4 regions of the Azotosporobacter soli genome follow, and region 1 is predicted to be linked to each of the others. Evidence: riboswitches for the same ligand, from Rfam matches in the RefSeq annotation. Region 1 holds a riboswitch; each other region holds the start of a gene.
What was found. A riboswitch is a leader RNA that binds a small molecule or an ion and turns the genes downstream of it on or off. The one in region 1 is predicted to bind cyclic di-GMP.

Region 1 (8,043 bases):
GCCCGACCCGTTCAAGCCGCTTGGCAAATACGTGCCCTATTTACTCGGCCTGATCATGCTCGGCATGGGTCTTACGATGAGTTTGGAAGACTTCAAACTGGTTCTTACCCGGCCGAAAGATGTTCTGTACGGCGTCGTACTGCGCTGCCTGATCATGCCAGGCGTCGCCTTTTCCATCGCCAAACTGCTTGATTTACCGCCTTCACTGGCCGCCGGTCTGATTCTGGTCGGAGCCTGCCCAAGCGGCACCGCTTCCAATGTGATGACTTTCATCGCCAAAGGCGACACCGCGCTATCGGTGACTGTCTCCAGCATCAACACGATTCTCGCGCCGCTTCTCACGCCGTACATCTTCCTCTTTTTTGCCGGTACGCTGATTCCGATTGATGCGGGCGCGTTGTTGTTCGACATCTTAAAGATCGTCCTCTTCCCGATCAGCATCGGCATTTTGCTGCGCATGTTTGCCGGGCAATTGGTCGAGCGCATCGCGCAATTGATTCCGTTCGTTTCCGTCGTCTCGATCATCGCGATCATTGCCATCGTCGTCGGTCTCAGCGCCGCCAAACTGGCAACGGTCGCGGGCATTGCTTTTGCCGCTGTGGCGCTGCATAACGGTCTTGGCCTTACTCTCGGCTATAGCACGTCACGCTTCGTCGGAATCAATCACCGCAAAGCCAAAGCGATTTGCTTTGAGATCGGCATGGAAAATTCCGGTTTGGCGGTCGCGCTGGCGATCGCCCATCTCGATCCGATCGCCGCGATTCCCGGCGCCATCTTCAGCGTTTGGCACAATTTCACCGGTTCCCTGTTAGCCGGTTACTGGGGAGCGCGCGACGGAAACGAAGCGCCCCGCTTAAAGAACCGCGCCGGTTAAGTTAACGCTTACCTCTCCTCAACTAAATAAGAAGGGGCTGTTGTAAAACGAGATTATGCTCTCATTTTGCAACAGCCCCTTCTTATGCCTTGCAGTTAACCTGCATCCGAAACAGCTTCCTTGACCTGTTTTTTCGCCATATGCTTTAGCAGCACAAAAATCCCCACCAGAATCAGCAAGCTCCCGGTAAAGAAAAATACCGGCCGGATGCCAAACGCCGAACTGATCAGTCCGCCAATCAACGGCCCGGTCATCGAGCCGAACTGGTTGGCGGTCGTCGTAAGGCCAAAAATCCGGCCTTGAAATCCGGCGTCGCTCGACGTGACCGCGAGCGTATTGATTGCCGGATAGACGCCGACGACAAAGAGACCGAAGAAAAATTGCAGCAGCGCAAAGCGATACAAATCCGGCGCAAAATATTGTCCTACGTTAAAGAGTCCCGCACCGATAAAGCCGATTGTCAAAATGCGAAAAAAACCTTTCGCCTGCCCCAGCCTGCCCCACGTCGGCGCGGCGATCGCCCCTGCAATGCCCGCCAGACTGTAGATAATCCCCGCCGCCAGCGCCGCGCCTTCCATTTGTCCCTGCAGTTGCGCGACATAGAGGGTAATCAGCGGTTGAATCGCCATCGTTGCCATCTGGACAACGAACATCAGCGCCAGCATTTCCATCAAGCGCGCATTGCCGAACGCCGTTTTAAAATCTTCCCGTATCGTAGTGCTCGGCGCAACCTCTTTCTCCGGCGGCTCGACGACAAAATGACGTACCGCCAGCGTACCAAGCGAAATTACCAGCGCGGCAATGACGAACGAAGCGCGCATGCCGAAAAGATGCGACAATACGCCGCCTGCCAATGGGCCGATGATCGTGCCGATCAACAATGTCGTTTGCATCAAACCGAGACTGGACCCCAACTTCACCGACGGAACCGACGTCGCAACGATTGCGAGCGATGCCGGGACAAAACCGTTGGCAACCCCTTGCAGGATTCTGACGCCCAGAAGCTGCAGCGGACTTTGCACAAACGCGCCTAAAAAATAAACCGCCGCCAGACTAAAGCCGGCGCGCAGCACCATGCGTCGTTTGCCGCTCTTGTCGGCTTGTCGTCCCCAATAGGGCGCCAATAAAGCCGCAACTAAAAATGTCGCCGAGAAAATAACGCCCGACCAAAGATTCACATTCTTCTCGTCAACCCCAATATCAAGCAAATACAGCGGCAAAAAAGGAATTACCATCGTATAACTTGAAGCGGACAGCATCGAACCCAGCGCCAGCGCCCAAAGATTTCGCCGCCAATTCATAAACATGCCTCCCCATTCTTCCCTTGCTTCCCCCACCGACGCGTTTGCAGCGCGATTGATCCGGCGCGGATTATAAAAACAGTTTCTGCGTAATAGATGTATCGTAACAAACTTACGCAAAGCGATGCAACTGCGACCTGTCGCCATATTTACGGCTACGGCACGTCAAGACCGCCTCTGGCTTCATTAGAAAGCTTTCCCAGAAACTTACAAGCTTATTAACGTTTTTTTGCTACAGCCCTTGCTAACAATTTCAAGCACAATTTTTTTCTAAGCAATAGCAAAAATAAAAAGAGCAAGGCTTTTCATTTTGCAGGCCTTGATCTTTTCACTGTTGCTCATTCTATTTTTTCGCTGCCGCATAATCCTGATCCAATTCCGCTTGCGTAACCAAAACATTAGAGAGCGGTCCGATTTTCATACAAGTTTGCGGACAGAAGAAACTGACCATGTCGATGGAGTCGACCTCGACCATTTTAGCATCGCAAACGTGGCATTTCGCGCTCCATTCTCCCGAAACTTCACGCGGCAAGTCCAAAATCCGACGCAAAACCTTGTCAAACGTTTCCGAGCGGTAGGGTTTCACGATGAATGCATCGATGCCTAGACGGACAATTTCTTTAATCACATCTTCCGAATTCGTGCCGCTGCACATGATGATCTTGGCATCGGGCTGCGTCTTCTTCACTTCTTTCAATACCGCAATTCCGTCAATCCCGGTCATGATGATGTCCAATATAAACAGTTCGAAACGTGTCGTCTGCATTTGGACAACCGCCTCTTCACCGCTTGCAGCCTGTTTTATTTGTTGATTTTCAATGCCGGCCCGATTTAATTCTTTGCCGATCAATGTTCGCGAAAAGCCGGAATCATCAACCACCAACACCTTTATACCCGATTGCGTTTCCACTTTAAATCACTCCTCTCTCGCATAGTCAGTTTATCGTCTTCTCGCGAAACCTGCAATACGTCTTTTACAATATTGACCGCCTGCGCAAATGGTCGCACAGGCGGTCTCCTATTTTTCAAATCACACCTGAAACTTGCTAACCTCCGTTCGCAAATCCATTGCCAGATGTGCCAACGCCTGGCTGGCAGCGGCAATTTCCTGCATTGAGGCCGATTGTTCTTCGGTCGCAGCCGATACGGTTTGCGCACCTTGCGCGCCGTGCTTGCTCAATTCGTCAATTTGGTTGACGGAGCCGACAATTTGCTGGCTGCCGCTCGCCATTTGCTCAATCGCACTCGACATATCCTGAATTTGTCCCGATACCTGCGTTACCAGTTTGGCAATTTCAGCAAACGCGACGCCGGATGCATTAACAGTTTGCGTGCCCAGTTTGACTTCCTGCGATCCGCTCTGCATTGCAACGACGGCTTTTTCGGTATCGATTTGCGTTTCGCCAATTAACGTCGCGATTTGCTTGGCTGCACCTTCCGACTGTTCGGCCAGCTTACGCACTTCTTCCGCTACGACCGCAAAGCCGCGCCCCTGTTCCCCCGCGCGCGCCGCTTCAATCGCGGCATTGAGCGCGAGCAAATTGGTTTGTCCGGCAATGCCGGCTATCGTATCGACAATTTGGCCGATCTCTTTTGACCGTTCCCCCAGCTTGGCAACGATTTCAGCCGATGCGGCCACGGTTTGTTCGATCGAATTCATTTGTCGCACCGCTTTATCAGCCGATGCATTGCCGTCTGTCGCCTTCGTCGCAGCCAGCGAAGATTGCGTCGTTACCTCATGCGCATTGGCGGCAAGTTCCTCAATCCCGGCAGACATTTGCCGAATCACGACGGACGCATCGCCGGTCACGCGCAACTGTTCGGCCATTCCCTGCGCCACTTCGGCAATCGATCCGGCTACGTGCGTAGCGGCTTGCGCCGATTGATCGGCGCTTGCCGTCAACTCTTCCGAAGAAGCCGCCACCTGTTCGACCGAACCGTCAATTTTCTTCATCAGAGCCTGCACCTTATTGCGCATCTCAATCAGCGAATCGGCCACTTTGCCAATCTCATCGGCCCGCATGAACGGGCGTGGCTTATTGCGAAAATCACCGCCCGCCAGTTCATCACAGACCGCGACCAACGCGGCGAGCGGCTGCGTGATGATTTTTGTTATGTACCAACCGCTGACGCCCAGGACGATAAACGCAATGAGCAGCGTTGCGACGCTAATTTGATTGGCCCTTGCAAACGCTCTTTGATTTTCTTCGTCCATCTTCTTGGACAGTTCCGTGTAATAATCGCTAAACTCACGCATTGCCTCGATGTACTCGGCCGCCGGTTTATCAACATTGGCGACATAGGCTGCATACGCTTCCGCATTCTTATTCTGCAGGGCCAAATCAATCACCTTGGCCCTGGCATCACGGTACTTTCCTCTGACATCGACCACCTTACCCAGCATAGCACGCGCCTTGGCATCGAGTGGCATTTTTTCGATTTCATCGAGATTGGCCGCCGCCCGTTTTGCGGTGTCGTCAATGATCCCCTTGAGCTCTTTGTTCTTATTTTCATCCGTCGTCAGCATTAATTCCATCGTCGCGCCATTCGCGCGCGCAATGTGCATCCGGTTTTCGTTCAAATCCTTTATCGGCAGCAAACGCTCTTTATAGAGAGTGTTGATCGTCGTATTCGACTCCTGCAGGTAATAATAACCGGAATAACCGATAACCCCTAATGCGATAAAAGCCAGCAAAAGTAAAACGCCTAATTTGTACATCACTTTCATGTCATTAAAAAATTTCATTTGCATTGACTCCTTACTTTTTTGTATATAAAAAGACTGCCAGGGACATCACCAATTGAGCGATGCAACCTGGCAGTCATGGATATTGCTATCGTTAGACCCACGGCTTTGCGTCCTTATCTTTCGATAAGTTTGCCTCTTCAATTTCCGTTGTGCCAAAAGCGGCTCTCCCCCGCCTTCACACCTCCTTATTATACCACCAATCGACTTATTTCGCGCATAAAAACAAAAAAAGAGAGTAAGTTAACACTTCTTACAAAAAGTTAACTCGATCCCTTTTTTCACAATTCTTATGCATTGTTATTTTTCGTGCTTCTGCTCTGCAAGCTGCAAAAACGCACCCAGCTTTTTATCGCAGACTAAAATATGCTCTTCCAGCCACTTTTTCATTACCATCAGCGCATCAAAGGAAAAGCCGCCTTTACCTTGCTGCGATTCCGCTAAAATCCGCTGCGCCTCGGTCATTAATATTTCATGCTCCCGTTTATGTTCAGCAATCTCCGGATAATTATATTGCTGCATATAACCTTCCTCTTCCTGAAGGTGGTTTGCCGTATAGGCGACCAGCTCCGCCAAAGCGGCTTCGGTTATCTGCCGCTCCTTTTCAATATCTTCGCAGCGCAAAATGTTAACTACCAAGTCATTGGCCAGTTCGATGATCCTGTTATGCTGCTTATCCAGCACCGGCACCCCGATATGATAAACCACATCCCACTTCAACATCAAAAACGCCTCCCCATTTTTCCTCGCAGAAACCGTTTTCCTCATCTTTTATCTATTCCGCATATGCGAAAGCAAAACCTGCCAACATTTTTCAAAACCACTGCACTGCATGCGTTATTTTTTTTGCAGTTTGACAAAGTCGATAGGCTTGAACAGGACAGCAACATTCAGACTGCTGCCGGAATCTATTTACAATGGTTGGTGAGACTTTCTCTCCGCAATGTAGCACAAGTTGCAAAATCCGCAACAACGCTGAGGATAAACGCTCTACTTTCGTCGACGGCGGCAAAGACGGCAGTACAGCGGGAATTAACCGCGAGTAATCCAAATCACCCTTATTTTTTTCATGAAATAAGTGAAGAAAAACGAGCCCCTTTCGATCACTTGGGTCGAGAGAGGCTCGTTTTTTAATGAAAGAAATTGATTTTCGCTTCAAGTTTCCGGCAATGCCGTTTGCTCTGCAATCCGCTAGCGCCAGTCTAAAATTTTTCTCACCTGTTCTTCGTTCTCGGCGCGGCATAAACGTTCCATTTGTCCGGGACAGGAAAGAAGCGTACCGATCTCGTCAATCTGGCTCAAATGTTCTGCTGTATCCTGCGCCGCCAGCGCTACGACTAATCGTACCGATTCGCTTGCTTCAAAACCGAATCGCACCGGCTTTTTTAGCGTAAGCACCCCTACGCCGTTTTTTTTAACCAGTTCCGGGTCGCGAAGATGCACTACCGCCAGCCATGGTGCAATGACCATGCAAACTTCTTCACCATAATTTTGACTTACCGCATCGACATAGCGCGGCGTGACGCAGCCAGAATCGACCAACAGTCGCCCCGCTTCCTTTACCGCCTGACTTCGGTTCGCTGCTGCAACGCCGAGTTTCACAAGGCATTGGGATAATCTCTTCATACTCTATTCCCCCCTTTATTTTCCCAGTGATAAAAGAAAGGCAGCGATCCTCTTGCCTGGGATCGCTGCTTTCTCAATCTTCCTACCTCATGGTGCGTTTACGGAAATAACTGGATGCGATATAATAACTATATGTATCTCTATATCGTTTTACTGCAACGTCAGTAGGATTTGGCTCTAGCCCAGATACTTTTTATATTTTGCTCTGCCAATCGAGCCGCGTTTGTGCTGCATTTATTATTACTTCGCATGATGCACACCCTCAGTCAACGAATCGCTTTGCTTGCCGGCGACGATTCGTTTTCCATTCATGCCTCACAGTGCTGCGTTAATTGCTCTCCATTTTAAAATGACCGATTCTTCTTGCCTTGTTTTCTAAAAAGGTATTTCCCCTCTCCTTTCTTTAAAAATCCCTTGCGCAAAATCTACTAATAGTAGGCTTTGACTTTATTTTAAACTACTTTAAGTAGTTCGTCAAGGAGTGATTTCTATGTTTCAAAAAGAAATATTAGCGCAACGCTTAAAAGAAGAACGTCTTGCCCATAAACTGACCCAAGATCAAGTGGGGCAGCTGCTCGGCGTCGTCAAGCAAACCGTCGGCCATTGGGAAACCGGCCTGCGCCTGCCCACCATCGATAGCTTAGTCGCCATGGCCGACTACTATAATGTATCGCTCGATTATCTTACCGGCCGAAAAAACGACCCTGCCCGCACCAAAATCAAAGCAGCATCCTCATTCAAGTATCCGCCGCTTGCCAAAGAACCTCGTTCCGTCGCAGAAAACTCAAATGCAAGTGAAGAGAAAAAGAAGGATCAACTTTATTAACGACAACATACAAAAAGCCGCCCCCTTTGATCACCTTGGTCGAGATGGGCGGCTTCTTGTATTTATCCTCTTTCTTGCGAATCTATTTAAGATTTTGCGCAAAAGCTTCCACTCTATTTAATCCGTCTGTTTTTAAAACGTCTTCTTTGTCATGTAATCCCGGCACGATGACTACGCCCCGGTCCTGCCAATTTTGAAATTGAGCAATTCGTTTATACGATGCAACAATACCGTCAAATAACGCTTCATCCGGTACGCCGCCGCTGACAAGCATTGCGCATTCTTTTATCTTGAGCGGTTTTTCCGCAATCAAATACGCATACATCTTATCAATCGCCGCTTTCAGTTTGGCCGGAAAGGAAAACCAATACATCGGCGTGGCAATCACCAACATATCCGCTTCCTCAAGTAAAGGAGCCAGCGTATTAAAATCATCGGGAATCGAACAGGCGCGTCCTTTGCTAAAGCACATTTTGCAGTCAATACAGCCTTTTATGTTCTTATCCGATGTTGTATAGATTGTCGTCTTATGTCCGGCCTGCTGCGCTCCGGAAATAAACGCATTCGTTAATTTCTCAGTGTTGCCGTTTTTCCTTGGGCTACCTGTTAGAATCAGTATATTTTTCGCCACTGCTTCTCATCTCCTGTCTTTTGTTTTCATTTCCTGTGC
Region 2 (8,043 bases), 170 kb from region 1:
TTTGATCTTGTAGCCTTTGAACAAAGCCTGGCAATGCGTCTGGATGATGTCTTCCAGAAAGAGAAACGTTCTTTTTTTGCCCTGGTTCGGCACTTCGACCAAACGGGGCAGTACCGCCGGAACCTGAATCACCGCCAGTTGCTCTTCGTCCTTGCCTCTCAGAAGCAGAACCGCCAAATTCAGACTGCGACTGGCGAGAAACGGAAACGGATGGCTGGCGTCGACCGCCAGCGGCGTAATGACAGGATAGACGGTCTGGCGAAAATATTGTTCGACCCAGTGACGCGCTTTTTCCGGCAAATTCTTTTCTTCGCTAATGATGATCTCATGCTGCGTCAGTTCGGCAAGCAAAGCGCGCAGCACCTTGTACTGTTCTTTCACCAATTCGTGCGCCGCTTCGCCGATGCCGTCCACCTGCTGGCGCACGGTTAGTCCGGCCGCATCGAATTTGTTAACGCCGGCTTCGAGCTGGCTTTTCAAGCCGGCAACCCGGATCATGAAGAATTCGTCGAGATTCGAGCTGGTGATCGCGATGAATTTCAAACGTTCTAAGACGGGCTTGTCGAGCTGCTTGGCTTCGTCCATGACGCGGCTGTTGAATTTGAGCCAGCTTAGTTCGCGATTGATAAAATGTTCTGGTCGGTCAAGTTCCATGGTTGCCTCCGATCGTCCCGACGACGCGGGCTTTTAAGCCGAATACGCTCTCAAAGAATTCCGCCTTTTCAGCAAACGTCCATTCTTCCAGCGACAGATCTTCGCGCGCCTTTACGTTCACGAGCATCTCGTCCCCTTTGATCTGCACGCTGCAATCGGTGATTTTTTGCCGGTGACTGCGATCGAGCGCATCGGCCAGACGAATGATCGCCGACAGTTTAGCCACAGTCAGCTTTGCCTTGTTCGAAAGGCGGGTGAAGTTCTCATCGGCATTGTTCGGCGTTCCTTTGGAGTGATAATAGGAAACATTGGCAATGATTCTTTTTTCGCTGCGGGAGATGCCCAAGATATCGGCCGATTCGATCAGCCGGTAGGAGTAGAAGTAGTGGCGACGCAGGTTGACGAACTTTCCGATGTCATGCAGATGCGCCGCGGCGCGCAGCATCAGTCGTTCTCTGCGCCCCAGGCCGTGGTAGCGGTTCAGTTTGTCGAATAAAAGCAGTGAAAACTCCTCAACGACCGAAGCGTGGGCTTTGTCGTAATGAAACTTGTCTTCAAGCGCTTTGACGACGCTGAAAGTATGTTCTTCCATCACATCGAGCCAGCGACTGTCGGTTTTTTCCGCCACATGCAAGAGCGTCATCCCGTCAATGAAGCGCAGCGTCGGTACGAGGACATGATCGACCGCCGCGACTTCCATCATCTTGCAGTATAAGCCGAGCGCCGGTATGACCAGCGCGGCATCGGCCTCGTTCAGGTCGAAGCGCGTCATCAGTTCCGGCAGGTTGAGCCGGCGAACCTTGCGGTACAGATCTTTCAGTTCTTTCGGGCTGAGAACCGCCAGGCCCTCGCTGTGTCCCAGCAGCTGCAAGAGCAGTCGCGTCTCATTGCCGGTCAGCACCAGGTACGGGCTGCGCTGTCCCATCAGCGCCACGGCGATCGGGTCGATCGCGCTTTCGATATATTCGTCCAACACCTGTTGGAAGCAGACGTCATCGCGCTGGTTTTGCGCAAAGCTTTCTTTGATGCGCATCGCGCCGATGTTGATGTTTTGCTGATAGCGGATCGCACCCTGGCGGTAGAGAGTAATCCCCGTGCCGCCGGAGGAGATGTCGACGAACAGCAGTCCGTCTTCGGTATTCGCCAGCCCGGACGTCTGCAGATGTTTGAACAAGGCCATATATTTATAGAAGATTTCCTGCGGCATGTCGACGATCTCGACTTCCAAACCGGTCTTGATGCGGATCTGATCGATGATATATTGCTGATTTTCGGCTTCGCGCAGCGCGGTCGTCGCCATGACGCGGCAGTCCCGTACGCCGTATTCGCTGCACAAACGGCGAAAGCCTTTCAGCAGTTCGCAAATTTCGCTGACGGAAGCAAAGCTGATCTGACCGCTCTTGAACGCTTCTTCGCCCAAATCCATTTGACGTCTGGCCCGATCCAGCACCCGGATGTCGTCGACGTCCTTATATTCGACAATTTGCAAGCTGACGGTTTCCGATCCGATATGTATCGCGGCAAAACTCGGCATCCTCTCACCTCAATCCGATTCTTAACTACTGTAATTCGATGGAAAACGGGTAAAACTCCTGCTGTCTATTATAGCAATCGGATGTTAAAATTATGTTATGCTGTCCAAACTATGTTATACTTTTCAAATCGAATGCAAAGGGGTGATCTGCCATGAGTGAACGCGTCGCGGTCATCGACCTCGGGTCGAACTCGGCCCGCCTGATCATCATGCAAATTTATAAAAACGGCGCTTACAATCTGATTTATCATCAAAAAGAGGCGGTCCGGCTCAGTGAAGGGATCGCCCAGGACAATAAGTTGCAAAGCGCGGCGATGGAGCGCGCGCTCCGCTCGCTGCAGACCTTTTCGCACATGTGCCGCCTCTTTAACGTCGACAAGACGCTGGCGGTCGGCACCGCTGCCGTTCGCAACACCAAAAACGGCGGCGCTTTCGTTGAACGGGTACGCAAGGAGACCGGCATCCCGCTGCGCGCGGTCAGCGGCGAGACAGAAGCAAAACTCGGTTATCTCGGCGCGATCAACACGCTCGATGTAGAAAACGCGCTGCTCTTCGACCTCGGCGGCGGCAGCACCGAGCTGACGCTGATCAGGAACCGCAAGGCGGAACACATGATCAGCCTGCCGTTCGGCGCGGTCAATATGACCGAACGATTCCGCCTGAACAACCGCGCCTCCGAAGGACAGCTGGACGAACTGCAGGCATTCTTTCGCAAGCAGCTGAATCAGCTGCCCTGGCTGAAGAACCTCAATGTGCCGCTGCTCGGCGTCGGCGGCACCGCCCGGACGATCGCGAAGATGGATCAGCGGCGCAAGAATTATCCGTTTCCCAAACTGCACAATTATCGTATGGGTTCGATGTCGTTTCGCGCCTTATGGCAGGACGTCTCGAAGCTCAGCTTCGCGCAGCGCCGCAAAGTGCCGGGCCTCGGCGGCGAACGCGCCGACATCATCCTGGCCGGCATCGGCATCGTCAAAGCGCTGCAGGAAAAAGCGCACGCGCAGCAACTCATCGTCAGCGGCTGCGGCGTCCGCGAAGGCCTGTTCCTCCAATATCTTCTCTCGCGCAGCGGACAGAGCGAAGTCGTGGCGAATCCGCTCGAACACAGCACGAAAAACACTTTGCTTCTATATAATGGCAACATCTCGCATGCCGAGCATGTCACCAAACTGGCCGATCAGCTTTTTTGCGGCTGCCGCGATTTTTTCGCGCTCGACGATCGCAGCCGCCTGATGCTGCGCACGGCCGCCTTGCTGCATGACACCGGCATCAGCATCAATTATTACGACCACTATCGCCACAGCACCTATCTGGTGGAAAACGCGCGCCTTTTCGGTCTGTCGCACCGCGAACAGATGCTGGCCGCGGTCATCACCGGCTGGCATCACGGCCCGGCGTTCCGTTTCGACCACAACCGCCTCTACCATCAGTTCCTCGATGAGGCCGACTGGCAGACCGCACGCAAACTGGCTTTGCTGCTGAGCATCGCCGAAAGTCTCGATACGACGCAAATGACGCTGGTCAAGAACGTCAACGCGCAAATTGAAGCGGGACGTCTCAGCCTACAGCTCGACGCCAGCGCCCCGACGCCGCTCGAACAGGATGCCGCACTGCGCTTTTCCAAATGGCTACGCCGCGACTTTCAGCTTGAGCTGGCGTTGAAATAGAAAGAAAAATCTGAATAGGACTTGAGGCTATAAACTCGGCCTTAAGTCCTATTTTTCGCTTGACATTTCTTTCATTTCTGTTAAACTCTAAACAAGATACACTATTTTTTACAAATATGCCTCCGAAAGTACCGAAGTTTTTCAGGCCTGGATGTCGGATTTTATCCGTCCAATGCGCCGCCTCATCTTCGCAGTGTTTATTCGGGAGGGCAAACTTGGCGAAAGCCAAGGGCGCAAAGCCATGGGTCTACCGACAAATGTCTACGACTGCCAGGTTGCAACAGTAATCGCTGTTGCCATACCGGCAGTCGTTTTTTAATTTATTTAACGCTGGTTACCATAATTTGAAACGAGGTGATTCCATGTTTTTTCGCAGCGCCTGTTGCACGCTTCTTTTCTTGCTTTGCATCGCTGCCTTGCCTTCGCTGGCGCGCGCGCAGCAAACGCCGCCCGATTATCCGCTCGAAATGGCGCGCCTGCTCGGACAACTGCGCAGCTATAGTCAGGAACGCAACGCAACGTTTCAGCTTTTGGGCAACGGCAGTCTCGATTTATTCGCGCCGGAGACGCTGACGCCGTCCGCACGGACGCTAGTCAATACCAGTCTCGACGGCATCCTGATGGAAAGCTATTTTTACGGCTGGGAGATGAAGGACGACGAGGCGACGCCGCCGGAGGCGCGTCTCGCCTGGTCGTCCGCTTTGACGGCCGCGCAGCAACTGAATCAACCGCTCTTCAACATCGATTACTGCCGTTCGACTGCGGCAGTCGCAGATTCCTACCAGAAAAACCGACAAGCCGGTTTCGTCTCACTGGCCGCCCCCAACCGCCAGTTAACGAAGCTGCCGCAAAAAACGCAGCGCAGCAATCGCAGCGACGTCAGCCGTCTCGCCCAGGCGAAGAACTTTCTCGTGCTGTTGAATCCGGAAGAATTCGCCAGCCGCAGTCTTTATCTCGCCGCTTTGCGCGCCTGTGCATTCGACCTTCTGATCATCGATCCGACCTTCAACAGCTCGCCGCTGACGCCGGATGAAGTCCGTTCGCTCAAACGCAAGCCGCAGGGCGGCCAGCGTCTGGTTCTCGCTTATCTGAGCATTGCGGAAGCGGAAGATTACCGTCCCTATTGGCAGAAAGACTGGAAACAGTCGCCGCCCGCCTGGCTGGTGGCAGCCAATCCCGATTGGGTTGGTAACTTCAAGGTCCGCTACTGGCAAAGCGGCTGGCAGCAGTTGCTCTTCGGCAGCCGCAATGCGCAGCTCGACAGGATTCTCTCCACCGATTTTGACGGCGCGATGCTCGACGTCGTGGACGGCTATCAGTATTTCCTCGACAACCCCGACGTGCAATGAAAATAATCTCTATGTAATAGGAGCGTTCCACACATGAAAATACTTGTCACCGGCGGCTACGGCTTTATCGGCTCGCAGCTGTGCGAAAAACTGATTCAGGAAAAGCACGACGTCTTCGTGATCGACGATTTATCGAGCGGTCTGGCGCGCAACCTCACCTTGCCGCATGTCTTTTACCGGCGCAACATCGCCGATCAGGAATGTGAAGCGATCTTTCAGAACAACAACCTCGACATCGTGATCCATCTGGCCGCCAAGGTCGACGTCGCAGAATCGGCCAAAGCGCCGTACGAAGATTGCCAATCCAACATCTTAGGCTTGGTCAATATGCTGCGTCTCTCACACCAGTATAAGGTAAAAAAGTTTCTCTTCATTTCTTCGACTGCCGTATACGGCGATTCGGCCGAACTCACGCTTTCGGAAGCCAGCCCGCTCAAGCCGCTCTCGCTCTACAGCATCAACAAGGCCAACGGCGAAGCCTACTGCCGCATCTGGCAGGAGCAATACGGTCTGGAGACCGTCATCCTCCGTCTCTCTAACGTATACGGCCCCCGCCAGGGCAGCTTCGGCGAGGCAGGCGTCATCTCGAGTTTCTTAAAACAAATCGCAGCCGGACAGAAGCTCGTCATTCACGGCGACGGTCAGCAATGCCGCGATTATCTCTATGTGGACGACGCGGTCATGGCCATCTACTGGGCGGCGGTAAAAATCGTCCGCCAGCCTGTCATCAACATCGTCAGCCGCCAATCGCACAACCTGCTCGAAGTCGTGAAGCTGCTCGGAAAGCATTACGACCTGCCTGGCCTGACGCACGAAAAGTATCGCACGTTCGACATCTGCCGCGCTTCGTTCGACAACAGTGCGGCCAAAGAGCAGCTCGGCTGGACGCCGCGCTACACGCTGGAAGAGGGCCTTGAAAAAACCTGCCTCTGGCAGGCGGAACAGGCACTTCTTGCGCCGGAAAAAGCGCCGTCCCCGCCTTCATTCCTCTCCGTTTACCGGCCTTATCTGGAAAACGCGACGCTCTTCGCGCTGATGGCCTGCCTCTCCTTCTTCAATCTGCACGGCGGCCTGCTCGATTTTCGTCTGGGCATGGACTACAACTACATCTATATCGCGGTGATGGGTCTGCTCTACGGCAAACAGCAATCGATGCCCGCAACGGCGCTCTCCGTACTGCTCTTTTGCTACAGCATGACGGCCAAAGGCGCCGATCTCGTCACGCTCTTGTATCAGGTGCAATACCTGACGCATCTGGCAGTATACCTGGCGCTCGGCGTGATTACTGGCTACGTCACCGACCGCCGCCGCCACATCCTGGCCGATAAGGAAAACGAACTGGAACGCATCGCCGACAAGCATCGTTTTCTGGAAAAGATGCATTTGGAATGCGTCCAGGTCAAAGACGTCCTTTATAACCAGATCGTCAATTCCGACGACAGCATCGGCAAGATCTACAGCATCATCAAGGATCTCGACAGCTTGGCGCCGGAAGACATCTACACGTCCTCGATCGACGTTCTGCAGCGCATCATGCGCTGCGGCAGCGTTGATATCTATACTGTGAACGCCGATTCGTCTTTCTGGCGGATCAAGGTGCGCGCCAAAGACGATGCGCCGTATCTGGAAAATTCGATTCGTGTCGCCGATTCGCCGTATGCGCAAAAAGTCATGCAGACGAAAGGCGTTTTCGTGAACCGGCATTTCGCCGGCCCGTCGATGGCCGCGGCAATCCGCTATCAGAACAAGACGATCGCCATCGTGCAGCTTTATAACCTCCCGTTTGAAAGCATGACGCTGCATCAGAGCAACCTGCTGCGCGTCACCGCGCTCTTGATCGCGGACGCATTGGGCAAAGCGCACAGCTACGAATTGAGCAGCAGCGAAAAGCAACAGGTCAGCGGCACGCAGCTTTTGCTGCCGGACGCGTTTGCCAAGCTGCAACAGGAAATGACCAAACGCAGCCTGAAGCACAACCAACCCTGCACACTGCTGCGCCTGCGCGATAAGCGCGAGGATCTGGTCGCCCTCTACCACTCGCTGGCCAACGTCATCCGCGCCGAAGATTACGCCGGGCTCGATCCGTCCGGTCACGTCCTGCTGCTGCTGCAGAACGTCACACGCGAAATGCTCCCCGTCGTCCAGGAACGCCTGGCGCAAAAAGGATTCCACACCATAGAGATGGCAGGTGCTTAATATGATTACTGCATTGTTTCTCCTTCATCTTTTCCTCATCGCAGCCTATGCGGCTTACAGCCGCCTCTTCCAGCGCGACCACACGAGCCGTTTCCTGGCGGAACTGGCGCTGCTCAGTCTGCTGCCGTTTTTCGGCTTTTTGCTTCTGCTTTTACTGCGCATCAGCCACAAGAGCAACGCGCAGCAAAAAGAAGATCTCTCCGCACTGTATGGCGAGTTCAAGAAGACGCGCAGCGTCGCGAAACTGGGTCGCCTGCAAAGCGCCGACATCATTCCGGTCCAGGATCTGCTGCTCTTTGAAGATCCGTTGACCCGGCGCAATGCGCTGACGCGCGTCATCAAGCAGGACCAGCTCGACAACCCCTCCATCCTGCTCGATGCGGTACGCGACAAGGACACCGAAATCGCGCATTACGCGGTCTCGATCATGACGCACCGCATCGCGAAACTGGAACTCAAGTTGAATCGCCTGCGCAAGAAAGTAGGCAAGACGTCCGATGATCTTTTGCTGCTGAAAAAGTATGCCGCACTGTTGAAACACTATCTGAAAGACACGATCCTCGACGCAAACAGTCGCAACAAATGGCGCGCGGAATATGAAGCCGCGCTCGACGCGATCCTGCGCAAGGAAAAAAACGAAAAA
Region 3 (8,043 bases), on a different contig from region 1:
GGGTGAGCGATCCGGCCAGCGGTTGCAAAATCGGCTGGGTGTCCGACTTTTATACATTGAGTGCAGCCAGTTGGTCCGGCCCGGTGGTCGATGGCAAAGCGGAAGGGAAAGGAATTTTAACGCTGACCGCCCATGGCAAAGACGGCAAGGACAAACAGGGACGGGGTGAGGTAGAGTTTTCCGCCGGTTTACTCGAGGGCAAGGCCTCCATCAAGTGGGCGGACGGTGATTCCTATGAGGGATTTTACCGAAAGGGCTTGAAGGAAGGTACAGGCATTTACTATTTTTCCAGCAACGGTTCAACTTATGAAGGCGAATGGAAAAACGGCGAGCCGAATGGGCAAGGCATACAGAAAGATGCCAATGGAAAAGTGATGTACGAGGGCGAATGGAAAAACGGAGAGCCGGTGGCAGCTCCGCTCAAGGCGGATAAAATTCTTGGCATTCCTTGGGGTGCATCGGAGGAACAGGCGAAGAGCATCATGAAGCAGCGCCCCAATACGAAAAATGTTCCGTACTTCAACTTTAAAGCAAAAGACAATGTCAGCGGGCAATGCTATAGCGGCCCGTTCGGCGATTTCAACAATCCGTTTATTTTTGTCGTCTTCTATCAGGATAAGATGTACCGTGTGATGCTTTACGAATACTGCAAGGAAGACAAGGTGATGCCGCTGTTCACTGCTGTGAAAAATGGCTTGACGGAACGTTACGGAACGCCAAATTCTGATACGGGAAAATATCTCGATGAGGTCGCATGGTGGAATCTTGGCGGCGGCTATAACGTGGTGGTATGGATCGAGAAAAATGACGGCGCAGATTGGATTGAAAAATCACAAAGGGATGCGGGCTTCGCATTTAAGGTCAAAATCGTCTATCAGCATCAGGCGACAGACGATTTGATACAGAAGATGAGAAAACCTAATGCAGGTAAGGATTATTGACTGCGAAAAATGGGTAAATACATGAGCCTGTTGCAGATACATGGGGAGATCGAAAGATATGCCTTGTATTCAGCACACTAAATCAAATTGTAAAACGCTTCGTGATGAAAGTCATGAAGCGTTTTACAATTTGATGATGATGTTTGAAGTGTTCAGGAGGCGTCAGAGATTGGCAGAATCAATAGCATAAAAAAGGAATCAACTCAGTCGTTGTCAAACTTTAAAGTGATCGGATTAGAGATGGAGGCTTATCTATGGATTTGGCGGAAGCAAAATTTTTGAAGAAGGCTATTATTCGTGGTGGGGTACATATGTATAAGGCTTCCGATGCAGTTGAAATAATTTCAATGTGTGAACAAAATAGATGGGCAATATTGGGGATTGACTCATTCATAGTTACAAAATATCAAACACGGCCTCTTATGAATCATACGTTGGATTGCAGTATTGCTAGAAATGAAAATGGCTATTGGTACGAGGCAAAACAGTTTGTTAATGACCGTGTTAATCGCGGCTATTACTTTGAAATCATTTATGATATGCGAGGAAAGTAAAATTGAAAGATGTTGGTAGGCCAACAGAGGTAAGATGAAGATTCGGGAAAATAGGAAAAAGAGAGAAGTTGTATTATCTGATAAGTGGAGAATTGGTGAAGTTATTTTACAAGAAAAGTGTGAAATGTGAAGTCATTTTCTGATCTGCTCGATAAATATGATTGTGATTTCTGTCCCAATTGCAACGAATGGGTAGGTCATAGTTGTGGAGATTCAGGTTGTCCTTTTTGCAGTAATCGTCCTGAAACTCCACTTTGTGAATTCTACAAATAAAGGAAATAGAAACGTGACATACTTTCTGAGGTATGCTAGGAGATGATATGTTGAATGACTTGACGAATATTTTGTATGAAATTAAAGAAAAGCCAGGAATGTACATAGGATATAAATCACTGACTGCCTTGGCTGATTTTTTAAATGGATATCTGTATGCTAAACGTGAAGATGGAATAAAAATAGACTTTTTACCTGGATTTAATGCGTGGATCGCAGAAAAGTATTCTATAAAATCTTCCCACGATTGGAGTAGAATAATATCGTTTTTTCATCTTTCACAAGAAGTCGCATTTGATAAGTTTTATGAGCATCTTGAGGAATTTTTAGCGGAAAAAGAAGCGAGCGTTTAATGAGTTTTATAAATAAGGTGAATTCTTAGAGGCATACCTATAACAAGACTTTTGGTGAAGGTAATAATTGTCCCTGCGAGGCTTTGATTTTAAGGAGCGTGATTCAACAATGAAGATAGGATTCGTTGCGTTGGAAACATTTGTTCCAACTAAGAAATATCTTGAATGGAGTAAACTGTTTCAGGTTGAAGAGGTTGTCTCTCTTGATTGTGCCTTGTGCCCTCGGATTGTTAGAGAGTTGCCTGAAGATGATAATGGTGAATATCAGCATGAATATGGGGAAGTCTTCACTGATATTTTCAGTAATTTAGATTGGCTTTTGAATAAGACGAGAGATCTTGAAGATAAGCAAATCTTGGCAGTAGTAAAAGAACCAAAAGAAGACTGCGCAAGATCGATTCACCTTGAAGGCTTTCAATTCTGCGGATATGACTTGGTTGAAGATGCTACAAGAATCAGTGCGCTAACAAACTGTGGCGGCTTTGATAAAGCATTTTTAGCATCGGATCTTTCACGATATGGATTAATCGAAGATTTTGCGAAAGCAAAAGAGATACAAATACGACTACGAGAGTATTACCCTAATGAGGAGCATGCAGATACTACACGCTGGGCTATTTGGAAGATGTTCATTAAATAAATGTAAAATAAAGATATCTCAAAAAGTAGTCTAGCGAGGTCAACGGACAGCAAAAATCCATTGACCTCGTTTTTTATTCCGGCGGCCATGCTGCTTTTTGCGGTGCAAAGGTGGAGCGGTATTGCGCGAGCGCAAATTTCTTTGCCAGGCCGCGCGTGCTCATGGAGCGGATCGAGCCGAAGACCGGCTGCTTGAACCAGGGGCGGTCATGTACGCCGCCGATGCTCCAGGCGATGCCGGCATAGCCGTTTGGATCGCGGCCGTCGAGCGAATAGCGGTCATTCAGATGAATGGCAATCGCGAGCGCCGTTTCGGCGGAATCGCTCCATTCGAGGATTTTTTTCGCCCAGTACATGCGCAGATAACCGTGCATCTTGCCGCTCGAGACGAGTTCTTGTTGCGCGGCGTTCCAGTATTCGTCGTGCGTTGCGCCCGCTTCGAACTGCGCGGCCGTATAAAGATAGGGGCGCGGCGTACGACTTTCTCTGGCGTGCGACGCTTGCGCCCAGGCGGGAAAGGCGCTGCAGGACGCATAATCCGGCGTGTAAAAGCAAAAGTTGTCCGATAGCTCGCGCCGGATGAAGAATTGTTCCAGTGCGGTTTCATGTGCGGCGTCGAGCTGCGGCGCGGCGAGCAGACGTTTGACGACCGTTTGCGCCGAAAGCTGGCCGAAGTGCAAATAAGGCGACAGGTTGGATTGGCCGTCTTGGGTCGGATCGTTGCGTGCTTTGTCATATTGCGCCAGCACTTGCTGCAGAAAATAATCCATGACGCGCAGCGCGGCGCTCGTACCCGGCGTCAGCCAATCGACCGGAGCGACGGAGGCGTCAAGTTGCGGCCTTAAGCGTGTCAATGTGTCGGCGGCCGAGAACGGCGGGCAGTCCGCAGGATAGGGATCGGGCTGAATGCGCAGCGGAGGATAGGGTTCAAGAAATTGGGCCAGTTGGCGCATCAGTTTGGGTCGCAGCGTACGTGCGGCATATTCGCGTTTATCGGAGGCCTGCCAGCAGGGCACGATGTTGTGTGCGTCGACGATGCTGCAAGCGATGTCGCTGCGCTGCATGACCTCGGCTTGCCAGCGGCGTTTGAGCGACAACGGATCAAAATCGAAAATCAGATGGGCAGCCTTGTGCTCGCGCAGCCAGTGCGGCAATAAATCGCTAGGATCTCCTTTCAGTAGATAAAAAGGAATATTGTGAGCAAGAAGCGTTGCGGCTGTTTCTTCCAGGCCGCGCAGCATGAAGTCGAAGTGACGTAAGGGCGCGTCGGCAAACGAGGCGTCGAGGCAGAAGACGACATAGAGAGGGGTGCCGCTTACGAGCGCCAGTTCCTGCGCTGCCAGCAGCGCCCAGTTGTCAAGCGCGCGTTGGTCGCGGCTCATCCAATAAACGACGGGACCGGCTCCGTTTGGACTTGCTTTGTAGTGGTGCATACGCAGTGGATGCATGATCAAATTCCGCCTTTCATAAAGAAATTCGGCGCTCGGGAAAAGTCCTCACATTAGCGCGATACAATACGGTAAAAAAGCCAGGGTGCACCGAGCGTAATCCAAAGAGTAGCCAGAAAATAGCGGATATAGCGGAAGAAAAAATAATAATCCGCGCCTTCTTTAGGAAATGCGCTCGTAAGGCCGAGCCAAAGCGCTAAAAGAACAAGTGTGCCAATAAGTATTCGCAGGAACAGTTGTCGGTAATTACTTTCAGGCAGCGTGCAACTTGCAGGAAGGCAGCGCTGTTGCACGAGCAAACCGAGCCACAGTCCGGAGAACGCAGCCGCAACCGAGATGCTTTCCTTGCCGGGATGGACGGCCAATAAAAGCAGCGGGACGGTTATGGCGAGAAAGAAACGCAGTGGAAAGGAAAAGGTTGCTAAACGGGAAAGGATAAACGGTTCCAGTTTGGCAAAGGCGAATAGGAGCAGCGCGCCGAGCAGCCAGCCGGCCAATACGTCGCCGATGAAATGCACGCCCAGATAGATGCGCGAAAAGCCGATAAGCAAAACCAGAAACACGCCGGAAAACCATAGATAGCGCTTTTGCGTCAGATGGGCCAGCGCGAGCCAAAATACCAGCCCGGTCTGTGCATGGTTGCTGGGAAAGCTGTAGCCGTCGGCATGAACAAGCTTTACCTCCGGAAGAAAATAAAACGGCCGCGGTTCCTGCACCCAGTCTTTGATGGTAATGTTAAAATAATGCGAGATCAGTACCAGGCAAGTCAGTCGTATGCCGAGGCGAAAATCGAGACACCAGAAGATGAGAGGCAGCGCCAACAGATAAAAACCCTCTTCGCCTAGCAGGGTAGCTGTTTTAAAAAAAATATCCAGCAACGGAGTGCGAAACTGCTGGATAAATAAGGTGACGTCGAGACCATAGGAGATCAGATCATTCATTTTTGCCTCCTGCGCTTTGAACTGGAGCGTAATGGCCAATGATTGGCAATAAAAGTATACATAAACGTTTATTCCACTCGTTCGAGTGAAACCCTCTTACCATATTTCAAGGCAAGAAAAACGAGATCAATGGAAAAGCCGCTGATCTCGTTTTTCGTTTACAGCGTAATAAATGCAACCGGGTCGCACGCGAAGCGGTGCGTGTTTCGTTGTACTGTTGAAGTTGAGGATGTCACAGCAGGCTTTTGACGAACGGTTCATGTGCTTAAGGGAGCCTTTAACGAAACGTTAATAATATCATAATTTCTTGTTGGCATAAGTATGATATTGTCATTACATAGGCGGCGATGACGTTGCATTAACTTCTGGCAGGAAGGAAGAGTAAAACTATATATTGGGCAAACTTACTGAAAGGTAAGGACGCAAAGCTATGGGTCTAAGGACGGTCGGTCTATGATTGCCAGGTTTCCCTTGAAAAAGGTATTGGAAACTCGGGCATCTGTCGGAGTTTTTATTGTTTACTTTTAAAAATGAAGGAGATAAGACTATGTCGATTAAAGCAAAGACAGTTACGTTGTTGTTACTTTCCCTTCTCATAACCGGGCTCATCGTCAGCGGATCCGGCTTGTACGTACTCTATGGAAAAACGCTGGCCAATACGCAGGCGAATATGAAAGGGCAGGCTACGCAGGCGGCAGATGGGGTCGGCGAATTGTTCTCCTCTTTTTCAAGAAGCGGAAAATTCTATGCGGAAGATGCGGATCTTAAGTCGGGTGATTTTTCCCGCATCCAAGCGAAGATGAATACATATTTTGCCGCGACATGGGGCGTCGACCGTTTGGTCTTTATCAATTCACAGGGCGTGCGCTTTGCAGCAGCGCCGTATGATGCAAAAGGCATAGGCGGCAGTGTGGCTGACCGGGATTTCTTCAAAGACACAATGAAGGAACAGAAGATGCAGGTCAGTGAGGTGCTGCTGAACCGGGTAACCGGAATGCCGTCGGTGGTTGTCACGCAGCCCGTCAAGACGGAGGACGGGAAAATGGCAGGCTTTGTTGCGCAGTCGATCTCGCTTGAAACGTTGCAAAACTTCCTGGCGCAGGTAAAAGTCGGCGAAAATGGAACGGCGTCCATCGTTGCGCAAGACGGAACGTTATTAGCGCATACGAAGCAGGAAGTGATCAAAGAGCAGAAGAAGGTGCCCGACGATGTGCTGCGCTCCTTGCTGGACAATGCGGGAAAAGGAATTTCTTATCTGGACTTTGAGGGAAGGGATTCGCTGGCGTTGGCGATACCGGTCAAGAATACAAAGTGGCTGGTTCTGGTCAGCATACCGATGAAGGACATCAAAAGTGAATTCTATGCGAGTCTGATCAGTATGTTCCTTGCGCTCTTGACGGCGCTCGTCATTGTCGGAGTCGTGGCCTGGTTCTTCCTTATCCGCCTGCTAAAGCCGATCGAGGAAATTGCCGCGCAAGTCGCAAAGATTGGCGAAGGCGATTTGTCGGTAAACATTGCCTCGACGGCGCAGGATGAAATAGGAAGGCTGGCGCGATCCCTGTCCGGCGCGATCGGGAACTTCAGGGACATCATCAGCAAGGTGCAGGAGGCGAGCGAGACCGTAAACGCATCGTCCGAAGAACTTACGGCAAGTACGGAGCAATTGTCGCAGGCTGCCGATCAAGTGGTGACGGCAATCGCCGATGTGGCGAAAGGAACGTCAGAGCAAGTCGAGGCAGTAGACAGTACGATGCAGATCGTGGAACAAATGTCGGCGGGACTGCAGCAAATTGCCGCCAATACTTCTCATGCTTCCGCAGCGGCGGAGAAAACGTCCAATACCGCACTAGAAGGCGGAGAGATTGTCCGAAAAGTTACAAGCCAGATGGCGAGCATTGAGATGTCGGTGACGCATTCAGCCAATGTAGTGGCTAAGCTTGGTGAGCGTTCGAAAGAGATCGGACAGATCATTGATACGATCGCGGGCATAGCCGGACAAACCAATCTGCTAGCGCTGAACGCTGCGATTGAAGCAGCCCGCGCCGGAGAACAGGGACGCGGTTTTGCGGTGGTAGCGGAAGAGGTTCGAAAACTTGCGGAGCAGTCGCAAAATGCTGCGAAAGAGATTACGGCTTTAATTGGCGATATTCAGCAGGATACGAATCGGGCGGTAACGGCAATGGGCGAAGGTACGAGTGAAGTGAAGAAAGGCAGCGAAGTTGCGCAGGCGGCGGGCCGGTCGTTTAACGAGATTGCCGCGCTGATCACAGAGGTATCCGATCAAATTCGCGATATTTCCGCGGCCATTGAACAGATGGCCAGCGGCAGCCAGCAAATCGTCTCTTCGGTAAAGGAAATTACGGCAATCAGCAAAAATGTCACCGGGCAAGCGCAGCTGGTATCCTCCGCTACCGAAGAACAAACGGCATCGATCCAGGAAATCGCTTCTTCCAGTAACGGACTTTCTCAAATGGCAGGACATTTGCATGATATCGTGTCCAAGTTCAAGATTTAAAGCAGTTTTGCAAAGGCAGCAATAAGAAATGGGAGGATGAAAGATGTCAAATGTAGGTTTGCGTATTTTTCCAAACATTAGTCGGCCGCACCAAGCTCTGATCGAAGGCTTTTCAGGAATCCCGGTAGCGAATATAGCCGATAATATGAACCGGACGTCTTGTATGGATGCCAAAATTCGCCCGATCAATGATGTGCCGCTGCTAGGCCCGGCTTTCACGGTCAAGGTGCGTCCGGGCGATAATCTGATGTTGCATCGAGCGCTTGATCTTGCCAAAGCGGGCGATATTCTGGTCGTGGATGCCCAGGGCGACCTCTCGAATGCCATTATGGGAGAACTCATGGCGTTGTGGGCGAAGCAAAGAGGGATCGGCGGTCTG
Region 4 (8,043 bases), on a different contig from region 1:
CTGGCGGTATGCGGTTATGAGTGCAATTTACGGTATCTTCCATTATGACGGATGCCCGGTGGAGGCGAACGTCGGAGCGGCGATGCAGGAAAAAATGGCGGTTTTCCCTGCGGATGCATGTAAAACATTCTTGGATAAAGATGTTTTTTTAGGCTGCCGGGCGCAGTTTATTACGCCTGAATCGTTATGCGAAGTGCTGCCTTATCAGGACCTGCCAAACCGGATGACTATTACGGCTGATGCCATCATCGACAACCGGATGTCTTTGTTAGCGGCGATGGGAATTGCGGCGGATCAGGGGGCTAGAATTCCCGATAGCCTATTGATTCTGAAAGCGTATCAAAAATGGGGTCGAGAATGTCCCAAATATTTGATCGGTGATTTTGCTTTTGTCATTTGGGATGAAAGACAGCGGTGTATGTTTTGTGCCGTCGATCACGCCGGAACCAGGACGTTATATTATTACCGGGCAGCTGGTGTATTTGCTTTCTCCACACTTCTTAAGCCGTTATTCTCCCATCCGGCGATTCCGGCTCGACACGACGACATGTGGATTGGCGATTTTTTGGCGATTCCATCGGTTATGCATCAACTGGATGCAGAGTTGACGCTGTACCAGGATGTTTATCTCCTGCCAGCGGGCCATAGCTTGAGTGTGGGTGGGGACGGTTCTGTTATTAAAGAGGTATATTGGCAGGTACAGGAGCAGCCGGAATTGGTGCTTAAATCTGATGCTGAATATGAAGAAGCTTTGCGCGATGTACTGTCAGAAGCGGTGCGTTGCCGAATGCGAAGCATCCTGCCGGTGGGGGTAATGTTGAGCGGCGGATTGGATTCGCCAGCGGTCGCGGCACTGGCGGCCAAGGAACTAAAAGGGCAACGGTTGGCGGCTTTCAGCATGACGCCCATGATTGGCTATCGTGACTGGCTCCCGATCGATGGAAGCGCGATTGCTGATGAGACGCCATTTGTAGAAGCGGTGAGCCAATACATCGGCAATATTGACGTAACTTATTGCCGGGCCTCGGGCCTCCATCCGATGAGTGATACCGAGCGTCTGACTAGGATTTTGGAGCAGCCATATAAGATATTTGAAAATTTATTTTGGATTGATAATATCATTGCTGAAGCTAAACAAAAAGGGGTCGGTGTCTTGTTGCACGGTAGCGTCGGTAACATGACGATTTCTTGGGGCGAAAAGCAAAGCTATCTGGTATCTCTACTGCAGTATAGGCGATGGCGCCGTTTGCTGCGAGAAAGTTGGGTGACTTCAAGGCGATACCGGGAACCGAATAAAATGTTATACGCGTTACTCGGCGGCCTGCTGCCGGTCGGCTGCCAAAAAATACTCTCGCTGTTGCAGAGCGGAAATCATGATGCATGGGTATCGGAACTACCGCCGATTAATCCTGCATTTGCAGAGAAAATGGGCAGCCGGGAACGATTTAATCGGTTTGGCTACGATTTGTCCGGCGTCAGTCGAAAAACTTCCTTTGAGTGCCGTCAGGATCAGATGCAACCCAGTTTTTTTGCGCATGTCAGCACACTTAGTACTAAATTGCTATTGTCATACGGCATGGTGATGCGTGATCCGACGCTAGACAGACGGGTTATTGAGTTTTGTCTGCGACTGCCGGAAGATCAGTATGTGAGGAATGGACGAGAGCGGTTTTTGATTCGAAGGGCGATGAAAGGTTTGCTGCCGGACAAGGTGCGTTTGAACGAACGCGTCCGGGGAAATCAGACTGCCGATATTGCGCAGCGATTGCAGCCGGTTTGGCCAGAATTGACAACGGAAATCAGTCTGATCGGTCGACGTCCGGCTGAAAAAAAATATCTGGACATTTGCAAAATAAAACGACAATTGGAAAAACATCCGGTAATCAATGATGATGAAAGTGAAAACTCGGGCGTGCGAATGTTGATACGCAGCTTGATTTTTAGTCGCTTTTTGCAAAGTGAGGGGAAAATATGAATCTGATTGTCGACTATATCTGCGAGTTGTATCGGTTTTCCCGCGGGAAATTTTTAGCTGCGTTGAGTCTCATGATTTTATTGGGGCTATTGGAGGGGGTCGGCGTCGTGCTGATTATTCCGTTGTTGGGAGTCGCCGGAATTATTCCAGGTCTTGGTGGGCAAGTCGGATTAATGGGGGATTTGAATCGATTTTGCCTTCAACTGGGCATTGGCATAAGCTTGCCGTTGATTCTTGTGGTATATTTATTGCTCAATCTGAGTCAAAGCCTACTGCAACGCTGGCAGACGCTGTTGAATGTCGACATCCAACAATCGTTTTGCCAATTTTTGGCGGTTCGTTTGTTTCGGGCGATTGCGTATGCAAAATGGCAGCTTCTAATGACCAAGGCAAAATCAGAACTGATGCATATTATTTTCAGTGAATTGATGCAAATCGGCACTGCGGCGTTAAGCATGCTGGGATTGATTGCGTTAGTTATGGTAACGGCGGTTCAGATCATTCTGGCTCTTTGGATTGCGCCGTTGCTTACGGTTGCGGTATTGGTTGCCGCCGCTTTCCTGTTTTGGGGCATGCGGCCGTTCCTAGGAGAGTCTCGCAAACGCGGCCACGTAATCATGGAAGGAAATCGTGAACTGTTCAACGATCTGACCGAACACTTGAACGGGATAAAGGAAATTAAAAGTTACAGCATTGAAGCGGCACAAGTGGATAACTTTTCCAGGCTGTATGGGATATTGAAGGGAAATGTGATACGGTTTCAGCGGTTGCAGACTAGGACGGATATGCTGTATAAGATGGGTGCAACGGTATTCATTTCGTTGTTCTTATATATAGCTATTGACGTCTTTAAGCTACGCCCGGAAGAATTCGTTTTGATTACGGTGATTTCCTCCCGACTTTGGCCCAGATTTTCGTCGATGCAAACGAGTCTGCAAAATATTAACATGCTGCTGCCGTCGTTCAAGTCGGTAAGGGAGCTAGAGCAGCAGTGCTTGGTAAATAGCGAAAATTTGCCGAATGGAGTCGACGTAAAGCGCTTGAAATTACAGCGCGGCATTGAACTGCGTGATGTTTCATTTGCTTATGCCGGAAAAGTGAATCGCCCAGCCGTAACGGGAATTTGTGCGATGCTGCCATCTGGAACGACGACGGCTTTGGTGGGTGTGTCTGGTGCTGGAAAGAGCACTTTGGTCGACTTGCTAATCGGGTTATTGATACCGAAGCATGGCGTGGTATTGATTGATGGCAAGCCGTTGCAAGAAAACTTGAGAGCATGGCGAAACTCTATTGGTTACGTATCCCAGGATCCATTTTTAATCAATGCCAGCATCAGGGAAAATTTGAAATGGGCTTCTCCGGCAGCATCAGATGGCGAGGTGTGGGAAGCGTTAAGACTGGCTGCCGCCGACGGATTTGTAAGTGCGTTGCCGGAGGGATTGTCCACGGTTGTGGGGGATAGAGGCGTTAGGTTATCAGGTGGTGAACGTCAACGAATTGTTCTGGCCAGAGCGCTACTCCGAAAACCGGCTATTCTCATTTTGGACGAGGCGACCAGTGCATTGGATTCGGAAAATGAAAAAAGGATACAGCAGGCTATCGAGGGGCTGCAGGGGAAAATGACGATTGTCGTGATTGCGCATCGCATATCGACGATTCGAAATGCCGATCAAATCTTTGTTGTTGAACAGGGCAGGATCGTTGAACAAGGAAATTATCAGTCGCTAACGAAAGACGGTTCCAGTCGGTTCTATAGTTTGGCCAGCCTGTATAACGCCAGCAGTGATGTCGGTTAAATGGAAAATCGGAAGGAGAAAGGAATGAAAAAATCGGCTGTTGCATTGTTGTCTGTTTTATTGTTAACTCTGTATAGTACGCCGACTTCTCAAGCAGCTACGATTAATTATTATTATTCGGAGCATTGTGAAAACTGTAAGGCCTTCGCTCCCTATTGGGAAAAATTTGTTGCAGAAAAGAGCGGAGAACATCAGTTTGAGAAAAAACAGACCGATGCTTCGGTTGAAAATAAGAATGAACTGCTGAATCGTAATATGCAATATCGAGGCATTGCGCATACTGAAATTCCCGCTATTTTAGTAACCGACAATCAGGCGGGCGAAGACGTGTTGCTGATCGGTCTGGAGGAAATCAATCTGCTGCCGGAAATACTCGGTGAAAATGGGCGACTGATTCCTGGAATGGAGTCTCGAGAGCTGACGTCAGCCATTATTACCCGCAGCGGCAAAATGCCGACTTCGCTCTTTTATCCGTTTACCCTAGCCGCATTGGCTGATGCCAGTAATCCATGCGCATTGTTTGTGTTCATTGTTGCTACCAGCTATGCTACGGTTTTTTGCGGACGTGCCAAAGCGGTAGTTTATGCGGTGACCTTTTGCGCCACAATGTTCCTCGTTTATTTAGGGGCGGGGTTGGTTGGAAATAGGCTGATCAACATTATTTTTGGAGCATCTCCCTGGATCACTCTGATGCTTTCGCTGGGAATGCTACTGCTGGCGGTATTTCATCTCAGAACGGCCTTGTTTCCGCATCAGACCCGCTATAGCGAGCTACCGTACCGTTTGAAAGAATTGATCGTCAAGAATGCCAGCAAGTGCGTGTCATTCGGCGGCGCTATCGCATCCGGCGTATTGTGCGCATTGGTAGAAATGCCTTGCACTGGCGGGCCGTACATATTTGCGCTAAACATCATTTCTAAAATGCCGACTGCTAGTGCAGTGTTGTGCCTGTTGTATTATAATCTTATCTTCATTACGCCGCTACTTCTCTGTCTGATTATTTTGCTGGTTGCGCCGCAATATGTCGAACGATTAGATGTATGGAGAGTCGCTTACCGACGCTGGATGCATTTGCTGATGGGCCTTTTACTACTTGCGGCTGCGTTCCTGGGGATCATAAATTATGCATAGATTAATCAAGAAGAGGAAAGATAAAACCGATGGTTTGGAAGAGTGAAAAAGCAAAAAAGCAATGGCAAAGACGATTCTCATTCGAAAAGTGAATGCAGGGTCGTTTTTTCATTGTTGTTCCTTTGTACAAATTCAAGAAGGGCAGAGTAAAAATGAAGGCGCTATGAACGTTAAATGGATATTTGTTTTTGATGCGGCCTTGTTATGTCGGTAAATAACCGTGTAGAAGCAAGAGGACAGTTAGTTGGTGAAAGCATATAAGCTAAATAGGCGGCAAGAGAAGAGAAACCTAGGTCAAAGGACTAAAAAAAGACAACAATAAAACAGGAGTCTCGTCCTGTAAGTAAGGGAATACTACTTATTGTAAAAAAATGAGGAAGTGAATATGATGAAACTGAGACTAAGACAAGAGAATATATGGGCAAACCTATCGAAAGGTGGGGACGCAAAGCCATGGGTCTAAAGGCAATGAAAGTTACGCCAATGACTGCCAGGTTGCTTTTAAGAAATGACCGCGGTTTGCCCAAGTCAGCAGTGATTGCTATGCTTGGGCTTTTGCCTTTTTAGGAGGAGTCAACGCGGAGAGGGAGGCGATGTAGATGGCAGAAAAAACTAAGGCGACGAAAAAGAATATGTGGGCAAACTCATCGAAAGATGGGGACGCAAAGCCATGGGTCTAAAGGCAATGAAAGTTACGCCAATGACTGCCAGGTTGCTTTTAAGAAATGACCGCGGTTTGCCCAAGTCAGCAGTGATTGCTATGCTTGGGCTTTTGTATTTAAAAGACAAAGAAGGGAGCGTTTTTAGGGGTTGAAGCGTAGAAAAAGGAAAGGGAGGGCATGATCATGACGACAATTATAGGAACAGCAAAGAATGAAGTATTGACGGGGAGCAGCGGCGATGACTTGATAAAAGGAGGAGGCGGCGAAGATACTATTTATGGCGGTGATGGTAACGATAAAATTTATGTATATTTGCCGGGCGGCAAAGGCAGTACAGTATATGGCGGCAATGGCAACGAATATATCATCGGCCACGGCGTGCTGGATGGCGGAGCTGGAAACGACACGCTGATCGCTTACGGCGGTGATGCGACGCTATTGGGCGGTGTGGGGAATGATACCTATTCTTTAGGTCTGTGTGACAATGTGACGGTAACCGATACGGTGCCTGGCAGCGCTGGTCACGGAATCAATACCGCCGATTTCACATCATATGCTATGTCGATTGCAGATGTGGTGTTCAGCAGCTCCGGCAACAATTTGCGGCTTCAGCGCAAAGGCTGGACGCAAGCTACGACTTTTACCGACTGGTTTCTCGGTCCGCAATACCAGATCGAAATTTTCAAGTTTTCCGATGCCACCTACAGCGCTGCTCAGATTAACGGTGCCATGGTTAATAATTATGTCGGAACCAGTGGTGACGACCATTTGGTTAGCGGCATTGGTAATGATACTTTGGCGGGCGGGGACGGCAATGATATTCTGGACGGCGGAGCCGGCAATGACATTTTGGACAGTGGAACGGGCAATGATACCCTGTTTGGCGGGGCGGGCAACGATACGTTGTCTGGCGGCGATGGAAATGACAAACTGGATGGCGGGAGTGGGGATGACACGTTGCTGGGAGGGGCAGGAAACGATATGTTGTCTGGCGGAGATGGGAATGACCGATTGAACGGAGGTGCTGGTAACGACAATTTGCTAGGCGGATCGGGTGATGATTATCTGGATGGTGGAAGCGGCGTAAACTATTTGTCTGGCGGCGCCGGTAACGATACACTGGTCTATAATCCGGCAGATCTAGTGATTTCGGGCGGCGATGGCAATGACGCGTTAACAGCGGCAGGGCTGACGGCGGGGCTGAACGGATGGCAATTAGCGCCGTTCAAGGATATTGAAAACTTTATTGGCACCGCCTATAATGATGTCATTTATGGCGGTAGCCAGGCTGAAACGATCGACGGCGGAGCCGGCAACGACTTTTTGTATGCCGGCAGCGGCAACACAACATTGCTTGGCGGTGACGGCAACGACACCTTGGTCAGCGGCCTGGTGCCCGGCAGCGGCAATGTTACAATGGCCGGCGGAAACGGCAGTGACCAATACCGATTTGGCGGAACATGGGGGAATGACGTAATCGTCTTTGATATGGATAATGTCAATGACAAGATTGCTTTCGGCAACGGCATCACGTCAAAAAATCTCAAGGTGAGCCGTGATGGCCTAAATGTTGTGCTTGACGTTGCCGGTCACGGATCGATCACCATCCAGAATTGGGATACAGCCCAATTGGATAAAATACACTTCGCGGATGGAACGACGGGGTCAATTGCCAACTACCTAAGTATGGCCAGCGGCAGCTATGGTGGAGCGTTGTCGGATAACCATGCGTTGTTGATCGGTATCGCGCAATACGAGCCGAAGGCCTATAAGGAAAATATACCGGAGGTTAATGGCGATATTAGTACGATGCAGCAGGTGTTGAAAGCAGATCTGCTATGGAACAATACAAATACAACGTTGCTGCGAGATCTGCAGGCAACCAGCGTTTCTATTTTAACGGCGATGCAAACGGAGGCCGTACAAGCATCGGACGGGGACAATGTGCTGCTGTATTATTCTGGACACGGGGATAATAACGGGTTTGAAACGGCTGACGGCAGCAAAGTATACGAGAAACAAATTTATGATGCGACACTGCAAATTGGCGCAAAAATTGGATCGACAGGTCATGTTACGTTGATCGAAGATGCCTGTCATTCCGGCGAACTGGTGGATTATTTTAAGGCGCATAATCCGGGCAGTAAATATACGGTGATTAGCTCCTGTACGGCACTTGAGACGGCAAATGGAATGTTTACCAAATATCTGGGCTATGCGCTTGGCGGTGGGCTCGCAGATTTGAATCGAGATGGTTATATCACAACCGGCGAGCTGTCGGGCTATCTTAGCGGCGCATCCTATGACGGCTGCAGAGACAGCATGCATCCGCAAATGTATGACGGATCTAATGGTGGTTATTTGATTGGTAAAACTAAGTAGTATTGGGAGGGGAGAAATTGTTCAGAAAAGTTGTGTGTTGGTAGAAAGGCCGGTCTGTTTTGCGATGAGCAAATCGGAACGGCCTATTTTTATTTGA

Region 2: another riboswitch for cyclic di-GMP. It lies ahead of QTL79_RS01250 (endo alpha-1,4 polygalactosaminidase); the one in region 1 lies ahead of QTL79_RS00500 (methyl-accepting chemotaxis protein).
Region 3: another riboswitch for cyclic di-GMP. It lies ahead of QTL79_RS02445 (methyl-accepting chemotaxis protein); the one in region 1 lies ahead of QTL79_RS00500 (methyl-accepting chemotaxis protein).
Region 4: another riboswitch for cyclic di-GMP. It lies ahead of QTL79_RS13165 (caspase family protein); the one in region 1 lies ahead of QTL79_RS00500 (methyl-accepting chemotaxis protein).

What each region holds. Positions count from the first base shown of each region.
Region 1 is NZ_JAUAOA010000001.1:104,894-112,936, forward strand. Features, by position in the region: gene QTL79_RS00485 (bile acid:sodium symporter family protein) at 1-874, shown strand, start outside; gene QTL79_RS00490 (MFS transporter) at 970-2,175, opposite strand; gene QTL79_RS00495 (response regulator) at 2,519-3,085, opposite strand; gene QTL79_RS00500 (methyl-accepting chemotaxis protein) at 3,206-4,921, opposite strand; cyclic di-GMP riboswitch class I at 4,982-5,068, opposite strand; gene QTL79_RS00505 (bacteriohemerythrin) at 5,222-5,644, opposite strand; gene QTL79_RS00510 (PTS sugar transporter subunit IIA) at 6,113-6,547, opposite strand; gene QTL79_RS00515 (helix-turn-helix domain-containing protein) at 7,038-7,373, shown strand; gene QTL79_RS00520 (flavodoxin family protein) at 7,456-8,004, opposite strand.
Region 2 is NZ_JAUAOA010000001.1:273,603-281,645, forward strand. Features, by position in the region: gene QTL79_RS01235 (RNA degradosome polyphosphate kinase) at 1-654, opposite strand, end outside; gene QTL79_RS01240 (Ppx/GppA phosphatase family protein) at 644-2,188, opposite strand; gene QTL79_RS01245 (Ppx/GppA phosphatase family protein) at 2,341-3,855, shown strand; cyclic di-GMP riboswitch class I at 4,054-4,138, shown strand; gene QTL79_RS01250 (endo alpha-1,4 polygalactosaminidase) at 4,218-5,204, shown strand; gene QTL79_RS01255 (NAD-dependent epimerase/dehydratase family protein) at 5,238-7,400, shown strand; gene QTL79_RS01260 (hypothetical protein) at 7,402-8,043, shown strand, end outside.
Region 3 is NZ_JAUAOA010000002.1:91,417-99,459, reverse strand. Features, by position in the region: gene QTL79_RS02475 (MORN repeat-containing protein) at 1-941, shown strand, start outside; gene QTL79_RS02470 (hypothetical protein) at 1,196-1,495, shown strand; gene QTL79_RS02465 (hypothetical protein) at 1,816-2,121, shown strand; gene QTL79_RS02460 (hypothetical protein) at 2,231-2,761, shown strand; gene QTL79_RS02455 (deoxyribodipyrimidine photo-lyase) at 2,835-4,208, opposite strand; gene QTL79_RS02450 (phosphatase PAP2 family protein) at 4,262-5,149, opposite strand; cyclic di-GMP riboswitch class I at 5,537-5,622, shown strand; gene QTL79_RS02445 (methyl-accepting chemotaxis protein) at 5,697-7,664, shown strand; gene QTL79_RS02440 (RraA family protein) at 7,708-8,043, shown strand, end outside.
Region 4 is NZ_JAUAOA010000016.1:59,681-67,723, forward strand. Features, by position in the region: gene QTL79_RS13150 (asparagine synthase-related protein) at 17-1,975, shown strand; gene QTL79_RS13155 (ABC transporter ATP-binding protein) at 1,972-3,771, shown strand; gene QTL79_RS13160 (hypothetical protein) at 3,796-4,902, shown strand; cyclic di-GMP riboswitch class I at 5,313-5,405, shown strand; cyclic di-GMP riboswitch class I at 5,530-5,622, shown strand; gene QTL79_RS13165 (caspase family protein) at 5,748-7,946, shown strand.